Regions from separate parts of the Nonomuraea sp. NPDC048916 genome, predicted to be linked through region 2. Evidence: riboswitches for the same ligand, from Rfam matches in the RefSeq annotation. Region 2 holds a riboswitch; the other holds the start of a gene.
The links. Region 2 has a riboswitch for cyclic di-AMP ahead of AB0C16_RS05910 (hypothetical protein). Riboswitches for the same ligand answer to the same signal wherever they lie in the genome.
Positions count from the first base shown of each region.

Region 1: another riboswitch for cyclic di-AMP. It lies ahead of AB0C16_RS24630 (C40 family peptidase); the one in region 2 lies ahead of AB0C16_RS05910 (hypothetical protein).

Region 1 covers NZ_JBEZFS010000023.1:87,027-94,524, forward strand. Annotated here, with positions in the region: gene AB0C16_RS24620 (M48 family metallopeptidase) at 1-621, opposite strand, end outside; gene AB0C16_RS24625 (hypothetical protein) at 634-1,554, opposite strand; gene AB0C16_RS24630 (C40 family peptidase) at 1,626-2,243, opposite strand; cyclic di-AMP (ydaO/yuaA leader) riboswitch at 2,302-2,460, opposite strand; gene AB0C16_RS24635 (hypothetical protein) at 2,727-2,903, opposite strand; gene AB0C16_RS24640 (C40 family peptidase) at 2,970-3,944, opposite strand; gene AB0C16_RS24645 (NYN domain-containing protein) at 4,028-5,350, opposite strand; gene AB0C16_RS24650 (phosphotransferase family protein) at 5,494-6,564, shown strand; gene AB0C16_RS24655 (response regulator transcription factor) at 6,554-7,204, opposite strand; gene AB0C16_RS24660 (histidine kinase) at 7,201-7,498, opposite strand, start outside.
Region 2 covers NZ_JBEZFS010000005.1:16,355-23,852, reverse strand. Annotated here, with positions in the region: gene AB0C16_RS05930 (FtsX-like permease family protein) at 1-1,122, opposite strand, end outside; gene AB0C16_RS05925 (ABC transporter ATP-binding protein) at 1,128-1,874, opposite strand; gene AB0C16_RS05920 (response regulator transcription factor) at 2,066-2,719, shown strand; gene AB0C16_RS05915 (ATP-binding protein) at 2,721-3,857, shown strand; gene AB0C16_RS05910 (hypothetical protein) at 3,957-4,910, opposite strand; cyclic di-AMP (ydaO/yuaA leader) riboswitch at 4,915-5,052, opposite strand; gene galT (galactose-1-phosphate uridylyltransferase) at 5,120-6,202, opposite strand; gene AB0C16_RS05900 (DeoR/GlpR family DNA-binding transcription regulator) at 6,199-6,978, opposite strand; gene AB0C16_RS05895 (TrpB-like pyridoxal phosphate-dependent enzyme) at 7,254-7,498, opposite strand, start outside.

The DNA.
Region 1 (7,498 bases), on a different contig from region 2:
GACCTCGAACCACATCCCGAGCGGCCACCGTACGGCCTCCACGAGCGCGGTGAGCAGCAGCACGCCCAGGACCACCCGCAGCCACCACGGCCCCCTGAGCCTCCCGAGCAGCCTCGCGCCGAGCGGCGTGAGCACCAGCAGGCCGGCGAACAGGAAGCCGAGCCCGTAGGACAGGTAGCTCGGCGCACTGATGGCGGCGTCGAACGCGGCCGCCCGGGCGATCTGGGCGGCGCTGAAGTCGCGCGCCGGGTCGGGCGCCACGTCCGGAGCACCGGCCGGCAGGGCCTGCCACGGAGTGGTGAACGCCACGACGGCCACGATGGCGGCGCCGAGCACGGCCAGCGCCGCGCCCGCCTCCCACCGCAGCCGCCGCCTCTCTCCGTCGCCGTCCTCTCCTGCCGGCCCGGGGTTCTCGCACGGCGCGCCCTCGGGCTCGGACGGGGTGGCGGTGGAGCCCGCCGGCCCGCCCGGCCCGCCCGGCGCGCCCCTGGTGTCCCTAGTGTCCTTGGTGTCCCTAGTGTCCCTGGTGTCCCTGGTGTCCTTGGTGTGGTCCCTGGTGTCCTTGGCGTCCCTGGCGTCCTTGGCGTCCCTGGCGTCCTTGGCGTCCTGCCGATCGTCCATGCGCGCGTCCCCTTACGCCAGTTGCCGGCGCACGTACGCGCGCCACTGTGCCGTCAACGTGCCGACCGAGAGCCCCGCCGAGGCCAGCGCCCGGTCGACTCCTGCCCTCTGGGCATCACGGTAGAGCCTCACCAGAGTCCCTTCGCCGGACCGCTCGGCCAGGAAGCGACACGCCAGCCACGCCTCCTGGTAAGAGCGGGCCAGGCGCTCGGTGTCGTCCGTGGGCGCGAACGCCGCCGGCCCGGGAAGTTCGCGGGGCGGCCGCCCGGCCCGCACCTCGGCGGCCAGCTCCGCGGCGGCCACCGGCACGGCCAGCCCCGCGTCGCGGTAGCCGACGTAGTCGGCGAATCCCTCGTACAGCCAGGCGGGCAGCCCCTCGGTGCCCGCGGCGACGTGGGTGAGCTCGTGCGCCAGGACGACGTCGCGGCCGGTCGGGGTGAGCCGGGCGAAGTTCTCCGGCACCACGATCACCCGGCCCGCGTCCGCCACGGCCGCCAGCCCGTCCACCCCGGCGACCCCGGCCAGCCGCGCCGCCTCCCCCGCCGAGCCGGGCACCAGCACGACAGGACGCACCGGCTGCCCGAGCACCGCCGCGACCCGCTCGCCGGCCAGGTCGGCCCGGCGGGCCAGGTCACCGAGCAGCTCGCGGTCGGCGCCGGGATGCCCGGCGACGACCGCGCGCACGCCGCGCGAGACGCGCGCGCCGGGCCAGATCCCCCGCGCCTCGGGCGGCAGGCCCTCGGACGAGGACATGATCATCCCGGGATGCGAGCGACCCGGGGAGGGTGTGACGGGTCCGGACGGGGTCACCGGGAGACCGGCGGAGGCGGCGGACGGCACGGCGGACGTGGGGCCGAGCGGCCCGGCCGCGGACGGCAGCGCGAGGAGCAGCAGGGCCGCCAGCACGGCTCGACGGCTCACCTGCGCGGACACGTTGACCGATGGTAGTCGGCCCGGGCACGCGAGAGCCCCGTCCCGGAGGGGACGGGGCTCTCGTGACGAGGTCACACCCCGGGACGTACCGCGCCCACGAACGACGACTTGCGCCACCCGCTGACCTTCTCGATGCGAACCGTGAGGCCGGTCCTCGGCGAATGGATCATCTTGCCGTTGCCGACGAACATGCCCACGTGGCCGAGCCCGCGAAAGAACATCAGGTCTCCCGGCCGGAGGTTCTTCCAGGAGACCTTCTTGCTGATGCGTGCGTACTGGCTGTTCGTCACGCGCGGGATCTTCACCCCGGCCTTCCTCCAGGCGTACTGGACGAGGCCGGAGCAGTCGAACGAACCCGGTCCGGTGGCACCGTACCGGTAGGGGTCACCGAGCTGGTCCTTGGCCACGGCGACGGCCGCGCGGGCCTTCGCCAGTTGCCGTGCGACCTTCGATCTCTTCGCGGTGGCCTTTCCCTTCACCGACTTGACGGCCGCCGACCCGGCGGCCGTCCGCACCGTGGAGGTCACGGTGGACGTCACCGGGGACGTCATGGTGGATGTCACGGTGGACGTCGTCGGAGACGTCACCGTGGTCGTCGCGGAAGATGGGGCCGAGCCGCTCGTCGTCGCCGCCTGGGCCTGGGCGGGGTGCGCCAGACCTCCGGCCGTCACGGTCATCGTGAGTGCCACACCACTCAGGGCAAGGCGGGACAGACGGGGGTTTTGCGAGGTAGACAGGATTTCTCCTTGAATCTTCCACGAACGCCTACCGGGTTAGCTGACGGATTCGGGCCTGGAAGTCGCCCTACGGCGCGATGCGCGCCGATTCACCCCTGATCCCACGGGAGGGATCGATGGGTCCCCGGTTCCGTGCCTCCTGGCTGCACGGATTCGGCAGGTCACCGGCCACGAGTCCGAGGCGAGCGGTGACCGGCGGATCTTTTATCTCGTCCACATCGGAGGACCGATGTCGGTGGGCGGCGAACATGGCGTGCTCGCCGCGACGCCAGAACCTACGCCGGTTTGTCACGAACAAGCAAAGACGGAGTCAACGTGTAAAGATCCGACAAAGGGGTCAGTAAGGTGACGAGCCCCTGTTAACCGGGGGGTTCCGTTATGAGAATGTGACCCTTCTCACACTTGACGAAGCCCTCGCGTGTCAGGTCCCAATTGTCACTTCTGTCCCGCTGCCACCTTGAACCCCGTCGGCTGGAGCGTCCCGGCCGCGATCCGCTCCCGGTCGATCCGCCACAGCTCTCCGGCGATCTCCCCGATGTCGGACGTCAGGCTGCCGCCGAGGCCGCCGAGATAGCGGGACAGGTACGGCTCGCGCCTTACGTCGTCGATCACGCCCTGTCCCGCCGGTGGCGGGAAGTGCCGGCCGCTCCGTCGCCCTGCTCGCGCGCTGAGCGGCTCTCAGGGCCGTACGGCGCCCACGAGGCGGCGGCCGTAGCCGGAGAGGGTGGAGACCTTCACCACGTCGCCCGTCTGCGGGGCGTGGACGATCTGCCCGTTGCCCGCGTAGATGCTGACGTGTCCCAGGCCCTCGCTGAAGATCAGGTCGCCGGGCTGCAGGTCGTCCAGGGAGACCTTCCGGCTGGCGCCCCACGACCACTGCTGCCAGGTGGTGCGCGGCAGCGTGACGCCGCCCGCGCGCCAGGAGGCCTGGGTCAGCCCCGAGCAGTCGTAGCCGCGCGGGCCGGTGCCGCCGAACACGTACGGCTTGCCGACCTGCGCGTAGGCGAACCTGAGCACGGCGGCCGCGTTGCCCGAGGCGGGGCCGGTGTACTTGATGCCGGTGCTGTTGGGGTCGCCTGCCTTGTAGGCGCCCAGCCTGTCGAGCAGCTTGCGCTGCTGGGCGATGAGCCTGAGCACCTCGGCGCGTTCCTTCTGGACCACGTCGCGTTCCTTGTCGGCCGCGGCCAGGGCGCCCTCGGCCTTGTCGCGCTCGGCCTTGAGGCCGCGGTTCTCCCTGTCGAAGGCCGCGAGCTTCTGCGCCCGCTCCTGCGACAGCTGCCCGGCCAGGGCCATGCCGCCCAGCAGGTAGGTGGGGTTGTCGGCGCCGACCATGGCGGGCCAGGAGGTGACGTCACCGCCCAGCTTGTAGGTGTCGACGGCCATCGAGATCACCTGCGAGCGCAGCTCGGCGACCGTGGCGAGCTTGCGCTTGTAACCGGTGTCGAGCTCGGTGTAGCGCGCCTTGGCGTGCTTGTGCTTCTCGGTCGCGGTGTTGTAGCGGTCGACGACCTTGTCGGCCTTGTCGTTGAGCTTCTCGAGCTTGGCCTTCGCCTGCGCGATCGTGGGCCGGGGATCGGCGAGCGCTCCACTCGTGGGAGACAACAGCAGCCCGATCGCGAAACCCGCGGCCACCGGCACCCGGCCTAACCTCACAGCGTCGCCTCCAAGGACTCACCCTGGGGCGAAATAGTACAGAAGTGGTGGGTGTGAACTCACCTAAACGTCAGATTCGTAATCTACGCGCGGCCGAGCCGGCGCAGCAGCACGTTCGCCGGAACCGGTCTGGCTCCCATCCGGCGGACGGACTCGGCCACCTCGCGGTCGGAGGAGACCACGGCGATGGCCCGTCCGGGCGGCTCGGCGCGGACGAGCTGGCGGATCAGGTCGTCGGCGATCTCGCCGGGCGCGCTGAACAGCACCCGCACCCCGCGCGGCGCCACCACCTGGACCGGCGCGTTGAGCTCGGCGCCGTCGAAGACCACGGTCACCTCGACCCGGGTCTGCGCGACCAGCCCGCCGAGGCCGGTCATGAGGCGGTTGCGCTGGTCGGCCAGCGTGAGCGTGCCGTAGCCGGACTTGGTCACGTTGTAGCCGTCGATGATCACATGCACCTGCGGCAGCCCGAGCAACTGGTCGAGCAGTTGCGGGTCGTCGTCGGACAGCGCACGGGCGGGAACCCCGCGCACACCGGGACGCTCGCCCGCGACGCCCGCGACCGAGTCGGCGGGCCTGCTGATCGTGGTGGGCAGGGCCAGCTCCCTGCGCAGCCCGGCCGAGGCGTCCTGCAGCGCGTCGAGCAGCACCCTGACGCGCGCGTCCTCGATGCTCCTGCCCTCGCGGGCGGCCCGGCGCGAGGCCTCGAGCTGTTTCTCCACGTCGGCCAGGCGCTCGCGCAGCCGGCGCAGCTCGGACTCCCCCGCGCTGCCCGCCGCCGAGGCGGCCGACCTCGCCTCCTCGGCCGCCTGCTCCATCTCCTCGGCCCGCCGCACGGCGGCCTTGGCCCGCTCGCGGGCGTCGTGGAGCTTGCGGCGCAGGTCGGAATTCTCCACTCGGGCGATCTTGATCTGCTCGCGCAGCCGATCGGACTCCTCCTTGGCCGCGCTCTTCTGGGCGAGCAACTGCTCGCGCAGCCGGGACACGACCTCCTCGCGCTCGGAGCCCTCGGCCGCGACCGCGGACTGCTCCAGGTCGGCCCGCGCCGCCTCGACGATCTCCGCCCAGCCGGGCGGGCGCGTCAGGTAGGCGGTGGCGGCCACCAGCACGGGGTCGGCGGCGGGCGGCACGCTGCCCTCGGCCAGCGAGGCGACGAGCTCCGGCCAGCCGGCGGTCACCGACTCGGCGACCGCCTCGCGGAACTCCTTGTCGTTCTCCAACTGGGCGGCGATGGGAGCGCTGCCCAGTTTGGCGCGTTTACGGGGGTCGAATTTGGCGATGCCGCGCAACGGCAGCGGCACGGAGGCAGGGGGCATCGAACCGAGAACTTGGGCCGCCAGGTCGACTACATTGAGCCGCACCTGCTCGGGAAGCGGGCGAGACAGGCCTTCACCCGCTGAACTCATCCTCTGTCCCTTCGTGACATGCCCTTTCAGACAAGGGTACGGCTGCCGGGTACCTGACCGTAACGGCCACCCCTGTATGGACAAGCGCTTGGTTGAGGTATACGACTCGAACCTGGACCGGTGTTCACCAAGGAGGCCCCGCCGTGACGAAGGAGATGCGCACGTCCACCCGTGACCTCGACGAACTCCGTCACCGGATGGGAGTCTGGCTCCGCGCGCGAACCGGGGGCCCGGTCGTCGTCTCCGAGCTGTCGAGGCCGTCGAGCAACGGCATGTCCAGCGAGACGCTCTTCTTCACCGCCTCCCACCGGGGGCGGCACGACCGCTTCGTGGCCAGGCTGGCGCCGGCGGCCGAGGCGGTGCCCGTCTTCCCCTCGTACGATCTGCGCGCCCAGTTCGAGGTCATGCGCCTGGCCAGGGAGAAGGCCGGGATCCCGGCCCCGCGGACACTCTGGTTCGAGCCGGATCCGGCGCCGCTCGGCACGCCGTTCTTCGTCATGGAACGCCTGGACGGCGAGGTGCCGCCGGACGTCATGCCGTACACGTTCGAGGGCTGGCTGCTGGACGCCGCGCCCGAGCGCAGGCGCGCGTTGCAGGACGCGACGGTGGGGATCGTGGCGTCGCTGCACGACGCGGCGTTCACCGCGGACGACCTGGGGGTGCTCGGCGCGCTCGGCGGGGGCGGGCTGCGCGAGCACGTGGACGCGCAGCGCGCCTACTACGCGTGGGCGCACGGCGAGCGGCCCATCCCGCTGCTGGAGCGGGCGTTCGACTGGCTGGAGGCGCACTGGCCGGCCGATCCGGGGCCGGACGTGCTCGGCTGGGGTGACGCGCGGATCGGGAACGTGGTCTACGACGACTTCACGCCGGTGGGGGTGCTCGACTGGGAGATGGCCGCGGTGGGGCCGCGCGAGCTGGACCTGGCATGGATGATCTTCCTGCACCGCTTCTTCCAGGACCTCACCGAGTCGATGGGGTTGCCCGGAATTCCGGATTTCATGCAACGCGACGACGTTTGCCAGAAATATCGCGAGCTAACCGGATACATCCCTAAAAATATGGACTTCTACGAGCTGTACGCGGCTCTCAGGCACGGCATCATCATGGCCCGCGTATGGCAGCGCAGGGTCCACTTCGGCGAGCAGCCCCGGCCCGACGACCCCGACGACCTGGTGCTGCACCGGCCCACGCTGGAGCGGATGCTCAGAGGCTAGCGTCGTAGACCAGGAGCGCGATCTGCACCCGGTTGTTCAGCGCCAGCTTGGTGAGGATGCGCGAGACGTGCGCCTTGACCGTCGCCACGCTCATGAAGAGCTCCCGGCCGATCTCCGCGTTGGACCTGCCCTGGCCGACGGCCAGCGCCACCTCCCGCTCCCGCTCGCTGAGCCGGGCGAGCAGGGCGCGCGCCCGGTCGGTGCGGCCGCCCGGGCCGTCCTCGGACACATGCGCGATCAGCTGCCGCGTCACCGCCGGCGACAGGATCGGCTCGCCCGCCGCCACCCTCCGGATCGCCCCGACCAGCTCGGCCGGCGGGATGTCCTTGAGCAGGAAGCCCGCCGCCCCGGCCCGCAGGGCGCGCAGCACCTGGGCGTCGGCGTGGAACGTGGTGAGCACCAGCACCTCGGGCGGCGCCTTGGTGGCCCGCAGCCTCTCGGTCGCGGTGAGGCCGTCGACGCCGGGCATCCGGATGTCCATCAGCACGACGTCGGGCCGGTGCTCGGCCACCAGCGGCGGCACCCGCGCCCCGTCGTCCGCCTCGCCGACGATCGCGATGTCGTCCGCCCCGCCGAGGATCATCGACAGCCCGGCCCGCACGAGCGCGTCGTCGTCCACGATGAGCACCTTGATCGTCATGGCGTCCACGGTAACCAGGCCCGCAGCCGGAAGTCACCCTCGGGCGCGGCGCCGTACTTCAGCCGCCCGCCCGCGAGCTCGACCCGCTCGATCAGGCCGATCAGCCCGGCTCCGGCCCCGGGGATGCGCGAGCTCCGCCCGGCCCAGAGCGGGTTGCGCACCTCGACGGTCAGGCCCTCGCCGGGCGCGCCCGACACGGTGACGGCGACCGGCGCCCCGCCCGCGTGCTTGCGCGCGTTGGTGAGCGCCTCCTGCACGACGCGGTAGGCGTTGCGGCCGAGCCCCTGCGGCACC
Region 2 (7,498 bases):
ACCGATCGTGGACCAGGTCAACGACGGCGTGTCCGCGCTGCCGACGAGGCCGGCACTGGACTCGGTGAGCAACGGAGCGGTCAGCGCTCCGATCGTCAGCCCGGCCGCGGCCGCGACGACGGCCACGAGGAGATACTGCGCGAGCAGCACGGCAGCGACCAGGCTCGGGGTGCCGCCAACTGCCTTGAGGAGTCCGACTCGTCGGGTCTGATCGGCCATCCGGCCGCCGACCAGCACCGAGAGACTGGCCACGGCGAGCAGGCCGAGCAGCCAGGCGCCGATCATCAGCAGGATCTGGGAGTCCCGGGCCAGGTCGGTGGCGTCGGCGAGAATGCTCTCCCAGGTCCGCATCGGCATGGCGCCGCCATGATCGCCGCCGTTCCGGTCGACGAATGCCTGGGCTTCGTCCGGGGCGGCCAGCTTCAGGTTCATCACGTAGGACAGGGAGCTTCGGTCCGAGGCGAGGCTCCGCACATCCGCCTGGGTGAGCCAGACCAGCCCGGGATTGCGCAGCAACCCCGCCGGCAGGTCCCGGTCGTCGGGGATGGCGCCGTTGATGCAGCCGGCGGCGACGATGCAGGACGCCCCGGGATAGGGCGGCATGGCGGCGGTGACCGCGACGCCGACGACCTTGAACGACCTACCGCCCAGGGTGACCGAGTCACCGACGCCCACATCGAGCGAGTTGGCGAAGGCGGCCTCGAGCACCACGCCGCCGTCGCTGACCCAACCGCCCCGCGTCACCTCGGGCTGATCGACCGCCGCGATAGTGGCGTCGCGCCCTTCGACCTGCACGTCCGACGTCCGGCCGGACGCCTCGAGCCTCCCCGCGATGACGGGGTACGGTCCGCTGTGCTCGGTGACGCCGGAGGCGGTGGCCAGTTTCCCGAGCTCCGCGAGGCCGGCGAGGTCGGCGGCCTGGCCGACGTTGGCGACCACGTCGGGTCCCTTGGTCGCCGCCCGGGTGCTCTCGTACGGGTCGCTGGCCGCATCGCGCAGGACGAGCCCGAGCGTCAGCGTCGTGGTGGCGGCCAGGATGGCGATCAGCAGTAGCGCGGCCTCGGTGCGGCGCCGCCGGAGGTCTCGCAGGGCGAGACGGATCACGAGGAGGATGCGGCCCATTCCGGTCAGTCCTCCAGCCCGACGAGCGCGCCGAGCTGCCCGGTGGTGCCGCCGGTCAGCCGGGTCTCGTCCACGAGCGTGCCGTCGCGCATCGAGAACTTCCGGTCCGCGGTGGCCGCGATCCGCGAGTCGTGGGTGACGATGACCAGCGTCTGCCCGTACTCGTGCAGGTCCTTGAAGAGCTGGAGGACGTCCAGGGTGGCGGAGCTGTCCAGGTTTCCGGTCGGTTCGTCGGCGAGGACGACCAGCGGCTCGTTGCTCAGCGCCCGGGCGACCGCGACCCGCTGCCGCTGGCCGCCGGAGAGCGCGGAGGGCAGGGAGCGCGACCGGCCGGCGAGCCCGAGCTGATCCAGCAGCTCCTCCGCGCGCCGCCGGGCGACCCGCGGCGAGCGTCCGGCGAGCAGCGCCGGCAGCTCGACGTTCTCGACGGCGGTGAGCTCCTCCATCAGGTGGAAGGACTGGAAGACGTAGCTGACGTCGGTCCGCCGCATCCTGGCCAGGGCCTTCTCGCTGATGTTGTCGATGCGCCGGTTTTTCAGCGACACCTCGCCGCCCGAGGGCCGGTCCAGCCCGCCGAGCAGGTGCAGCAGCGTGGACTTACCGCAGCCGCTGGGCCCCATGATCGCCACCGTCTCTCCCGCGCTGACGTCGAGATCGACCCCGTCGACGGCGCGTACCAGCCCTTCCCCTTTGCCGTACTCCTTCCGTAACCCGCGGGCGCTCAGCAAGGGCGTGTCGGCGGCATTGCTCACGATCCACTCCTTCGGTGATCCAGTTCTTCTCACATGGCTGGGCGTCCTCCCGCCCTCGTCGACATGCGCTGTCACCGGACAAGTTCTACGCGGCGGCCGGTCACGGCACAGTCCGCGCCGCTGTGACCGGGCTGTGACGGGCGCGCGGTTAGTGTCGGACCGGCAGCCGACGTTCACGGGGAGGTGCGGTGATGCGGGTACTCGTGGTTGAAGACCAACCCGACCTGGCGAACTCGGTGGCCCGGGTGCTGCGGCGGGAAGGGATGGCCGTCGACGTCGCCTACGACGGCGGGTCAGCGCTGGATCGGGCCACGGTGGTCGAGTACGACGTCATCGTCCTGGACCGGGACCTTCCCGTGGTGCACGGTGACGACGTGTGCCGGGCCCTGATCAACCGCGGAACGCTGACCCGGGTGCTCATGCTGACCGCCTCGGGCACGCTGGCCGAGCGGGTGGAAGGGCTGAGTCTGGGGGCCGACGACTACCTGCCCAAGCCGTTCGCCTACGCCGAACTGGTGGCCCGGATCCGGGCGGTGAGCCGACGCTCCCGGCCCGCCGCGCCACCTGTCCTGGTCCACGGCGACCTGCGGCTGGACCCGGCACAGCGGACCGCTACCCGGGCCGGGGGCCGCCTGTCGTTGAGCCCGAAGGAGTTCGCCGTTCTGGAGCACCTGCTGAGCTGCGGCAGTCGGGTGGTGTCGGCGGAGGAACTGCTCGACCGGGTCTGGGACGAGGCCGCCGATCCGTTCACCACCACGGTGAAAGCCACGATGAACCGGCTGCGTGCCAAGCTCGGCGACCCACCGGTCATCGAGACCGTCCCCCGAGCCGGCTACCGGATCTGACGTGCAGTTCGGTCGGCGCCGTCTCCGACTCCGGCTGACACTGCTGTACTGCCTGGTTTCGGTGGTCTCCAGCGCCGTTCTGCTGGTCATCATGTACGCCCTGGCCAGCAGCCTGAACCTGGGCCTGGTGCGGCCGCTGAGCGGGCCGCCCGCACGCCCGTTGCCATACCCGGGCCCGCCTGGGGCGGGCGACGGCGGGACCGCACCCCACGTCCGCGCTCTCTCCGCAGAGATGCTGGTTTTGCCCGGCGTCGCGCTGGCGATCATGGCGGTGTTCTCGCTACTGCTGGGCTGGCTGATCGCCGGCCGCATGCTGCGTCCGGTGCTGACCATGACCGAACGCCTGCACCAGATCTCCGAACGCAACGTGCACGAGCGGCTGTCCCTGCCTGGCCCTCGCAACGAGCTGACAGACCTCGCAGACACGGTGGACGGGCTGCTCGGCCGGTTGGAGACCGCTCTCGACGCGCACAAGCGGTTCGTCGCCAACGCCGCCCACGAACTGCGGACGCCGTTGACCGTCGAACGCGCGCTGCTGGAGGAGCCGCTGATCGACCCCGCGGCCAGCTTGGAATCGTTCCGGGCCAACTTCGAGCGGCTGCTGGCCATCACCGACCAGCGGGGACGGTTGCTGGAGTCGCTGCTCACCCTGTCAGGCAGCGAGGACGCCCACAGCCGGGACGAGCCGGTGGACCTCACCGGCCTGATCGAGAAGACACTCCAAGACCGGGCGCCGGACGTGAAGCGGCGCGGCCTGCGGGTGCAGAGCGCGCTCCGGCCGGTGCGGATCTCGGGTGACCAGGTGTTGCTCGCCCATCTGCTGGCCAACCTCTGCGACAACGCGATCCATTACAACGTGCCCGGCGGCACTGTCGAGATCGGCGTACGCCGCGAGGCCGGGCGGGTCGTCCTGTCCGTGGCGAACACCGGCCAGGTCATCCCGCCCGATCAGGTCGACCGGCTGTTCGAGCCGTTCCAGCGGCTGCATCGTACTGCCGACGACGGCCATCACGGTCTCGGGCTGTCGATCGTGCGCGCGATCGCGCGAGCCCACAAGGCGAATCTCACCGCCGTCGCCCGCCCCGACGGTGGCCTCGCCGTCGACATCGCGTTCCCCACGATCACACCGGGCCCGTGAAGCCGGCCACCTCGGCCGACCCGACCCTCTTTCCAGGCGGGAACCGGCCGTCGCCGGGCCACGGACCAGAGGCTGTCGCTCCCTTGCTGTTCGTCCTTTTCAGTGCATCGAGATGTGGACGTGGTCGAAGTGGTTCTCGGTGATGCTGCCCCGGTTGGACATGCCGCTCCAGCCCGACCCGTGGTTGATGCGCTGCCTCCAGATCACGTACTTGACCCCGAGCTTGGCCCTGTTCTGCACGGCCCACTCGGCGATGCGGTCGCCCAGCGCCTGGTTGCCGGCGCTCGGCATGGATCCGCCCGTGCTCATCATGAAGTCGCAGGCGCGTCCCAGCGGGTGCTCGCCGCTCGAACCCGAGCGGAAGCAGCCCACGCTGTACTGCAGCGCGAAGTTCTTCTGGATCAGCGCCCGGATCGCGCGGGTACGGGCGGTGATGTTGTCCGAGCCGGACGGTAGTTCGGGCGCCCAGGTGCCGTTGGAGCGGCGGCCGGTGCTGACCGGGATGAGGTCCCGGAGTTTCTTCTCGATGTCCTTGATGACGTCCTCGGCCTCGTCGCGCTGCTTGGCGACCTCGGTCGTGTCGGAGCTGACCTTGGCGGCGAGCGCGGCGGCGGCCTCGGCGGCCTTCTTCTTCTCGTCGCGGGCGTCGACCACGCCCTTGACAACGGCCTGCTGTTCGGCGGTCAGCTGTTCGAGCACCGCGGCGCTGCCGCCGCTGGTGGGAGGCAGCACGCTCGGCAGGGAGAGTTCGGCGTTCTGGTAGCGCAACCGGGCGATCTCGGCGACCCGCCTCTCGGCCGTCGTCAGCGCCTCTTCGGAGCTCGCCAGCCGTTCCTTGGCGGTCGCCGCGTCCCGCTGGGCCTTGGCCAGCTCGACCCGTTTGAGGTTGTAGGCCTCGATGAGCTTGTCGACCTTCTTGTTCAGGCCCTTCAGCTCGGCCCGGAGCTGGGATTCGCTTGGTTTCGGCGCTGCCGACGCGGGCGCTGAGCCGAAGGCCAGTGCCGCGGCGGCGATGAGGCCGATGGCAAGACGCGTGGGGAACGCAGCCGCCACGTGAGTGTCCTCTCCCTCTGCCGACCGGGTTAGCTGACGGGTTCGGGCAAGGGAGTTGCCTTACCACCGAAGTGGATACACCCCAGATGCGGTGGGTCCCCGGCTCCCGGGTGACGCACCCGGGATTAGGCCTGCAACGGCAGTTGTGGCCGGTGCAGAAGGGATATTAGTAGTAAAACTGAAGTCATGCGACTCCAACCGGAAACCAATTAGTGATCTACCTGTGATTTAAGCATCCGGGCGGCCTCCTCGGGCAGCACATCGTTGACAAACGCGCCCATGGCCGACTCCGACCCTGCCAGATACTTCAGCTTCCCGGGGGCCCTCCTGATGCTGAACAGCTCCAGGTGCAGGTACGCCAGCTCGCGGTCCTGTCGTACGGGTGCCTGGTGCCAGGCCGAGATGTACGGCATGGCGACGTCGAACAGCCCGTCGAGCGCCCGCAGCACCGAGGTGTAGAGCGGGGCGAAGGCGGCCCGCTCCTCCTCCGACAGCGCCGCCAGGTCGGGTGTCCGCCGGTGCGGATACACGTGCACCTCGAACGGCCAGCGGGCGGCGGCCGGCACGAAGGCGGTCCACAGCTCGTTGGAGGCGACCACCCGGGTTCCCGCGGCGCGCTCGGCCGCCAGCACGTCGGCGAACAGGTTGGCGCCCCCGTGCCCGGCCGCGTAGCGGGAGGCGGCGCCGAGCTGCAGCTTCGTCCGGGGAGTGACGTACGGGTAGGCGTAGATCTGCCCGTGCGGGTGCGTCAGGGTGATGCCGATCTCCTCGCCCCTGTTCTCGAAGCAGAACACCTGCTCCACGCCCTCCAGGGCGGACAACTCGGCCGTACGGTCCGCCCAGGCGTCCATCACGAGCTCGACCCGCGCGGGAGACAGCCGGGAGAACGACGAGGAGTGATCGGAGGTGAAACACATCACCTCGCATCGCCCCACCCCCGGACGGACCTCGGTCAGCCCCCCTGCATCCTCGTAAACACCGAAATTTCCGGAAAAGGAGGGGAAGCGGTTCTCGAACACCACCACGTCGTAGTCGTGTGCCGGGATCTCCGAGGCTCGCGTGTCGGACGACGGGCACAACGGGCATTCGTCAGCCGGAGGCAGGAACGTCCGGGTCTGCCGGTGCCCCGCCACCGCGATCCACTCCTCGGTCAGCGGGTCGTAACGCAGCTCCGACGCCACCGGCCGGGGATCGAGCGGTCGCCGGTCGATCGCGCTCCGGTCGGCGTCGTCGCGCCGGTCGAAGTAGATCAGCTCGCGCCCATCGGCCAGGTGGGTGATGGTCCGTTTCACGGCGAATCCTCTGCGATGATCAGCTCGCCGACCCGTTCGGCCAGCTCGAGACGCGCATCTCCGGGGAGGGCCACGTCGCTTATGACCACGTCGGCCTCGGTCAGCTCGGCGATCGTGCTGATCCCGACCGTGTTCCACTTCGTGTGGTCGGCGGGGACGACCAGCCGGTGCGCCGCCGCCACCAGCTCCCGGTCGGTCTCCGACTCGAGCAGGTTGGGCGTGGTGAACCCGGCGCGCACCCCCATCCCGTGCACCCCGAGGAAGAGCGTGTCCACGTGCAGGCGGCGGATCGCGGCCACCGCCACGGGCCCGACCAGCGCGTCGGAGGGGGTGCGGACGCCGCCGGTGAGCACGACCGTACGGTCGGCCCGCGGGTTGCGGTGGAAGACCTCGGCGACCGGGATCGAGTTCGTGATGACCGTGAGCTCGGGCACGCCGATCAGATGATGGGCCAGCGCCCAGATGGTGGTGCCCGCCGAGAGCGCCACGGCCGTGCCCGGCCGCACCAACTGGGCGGCACGGCGCGCGATGGCGTCCTTCTCCTGCTGCTGGCGGGCCGACTTGGCGGTGAAGCCCGGCTCCTCGGTGGAGCCGGGGCCGAGGGCCGTGGCGCCGCCGTGCACCTTCTCGAGCAGGCCGCGCTCGGCCAGCACCTCAAGGTCGCGGCGGATCGTCATGTCGGAGACGCCGAGCTCGCGCACGAGGTCGGCCACCCGGACGCCGCCGCTGCTGCGCACGCGTTCGAGGATGGTCTGCTGCCGCTGCTGTGCGAGCACGCCCCACTCCTTCCAACAGATTCCACCAAATTATGACATGAATATGTTGAAGAATGTTAGGTCCGGCGGACGGCTTGTGCCCGGGCCGGAGGCGCGAGACTTTGGAGATCGCATCCCGCTCGATCACCGAGGAGAGGCCATGGCCAGGCGCGCTCGCAAGGGCAAGGCTCGCAAGAAGAAGAAGGCCAACCACGGCAAGCGCCCGACGGCGCGTTGACGGCAGGTCGCCCGTGGCGAGACGTTGCTCGCCACGGGCGGCACCGCCGGGGTGCCGGCTAGCCCGGAAGCCCCATGAGGGCCGTGTCGATGCGCTCCTGGGGGAGCGAGAAGTCTTCCATCGCCCCCGACAGGTAGCGGTCATAGGCGGCCAGGTCGAAGTGGCCGTGGCCGCACAGCGCCGTCAGGATCACCTTCTCCTCGCCGGTCTCCTTGCAGCGCAGCGCCTCGGCGATGGTCTCGGCCAGCGCGTGCGTCGGCTCGGGCGCCGGCACGATGCCCTCGGTGCGGGCGAAGCGGACAC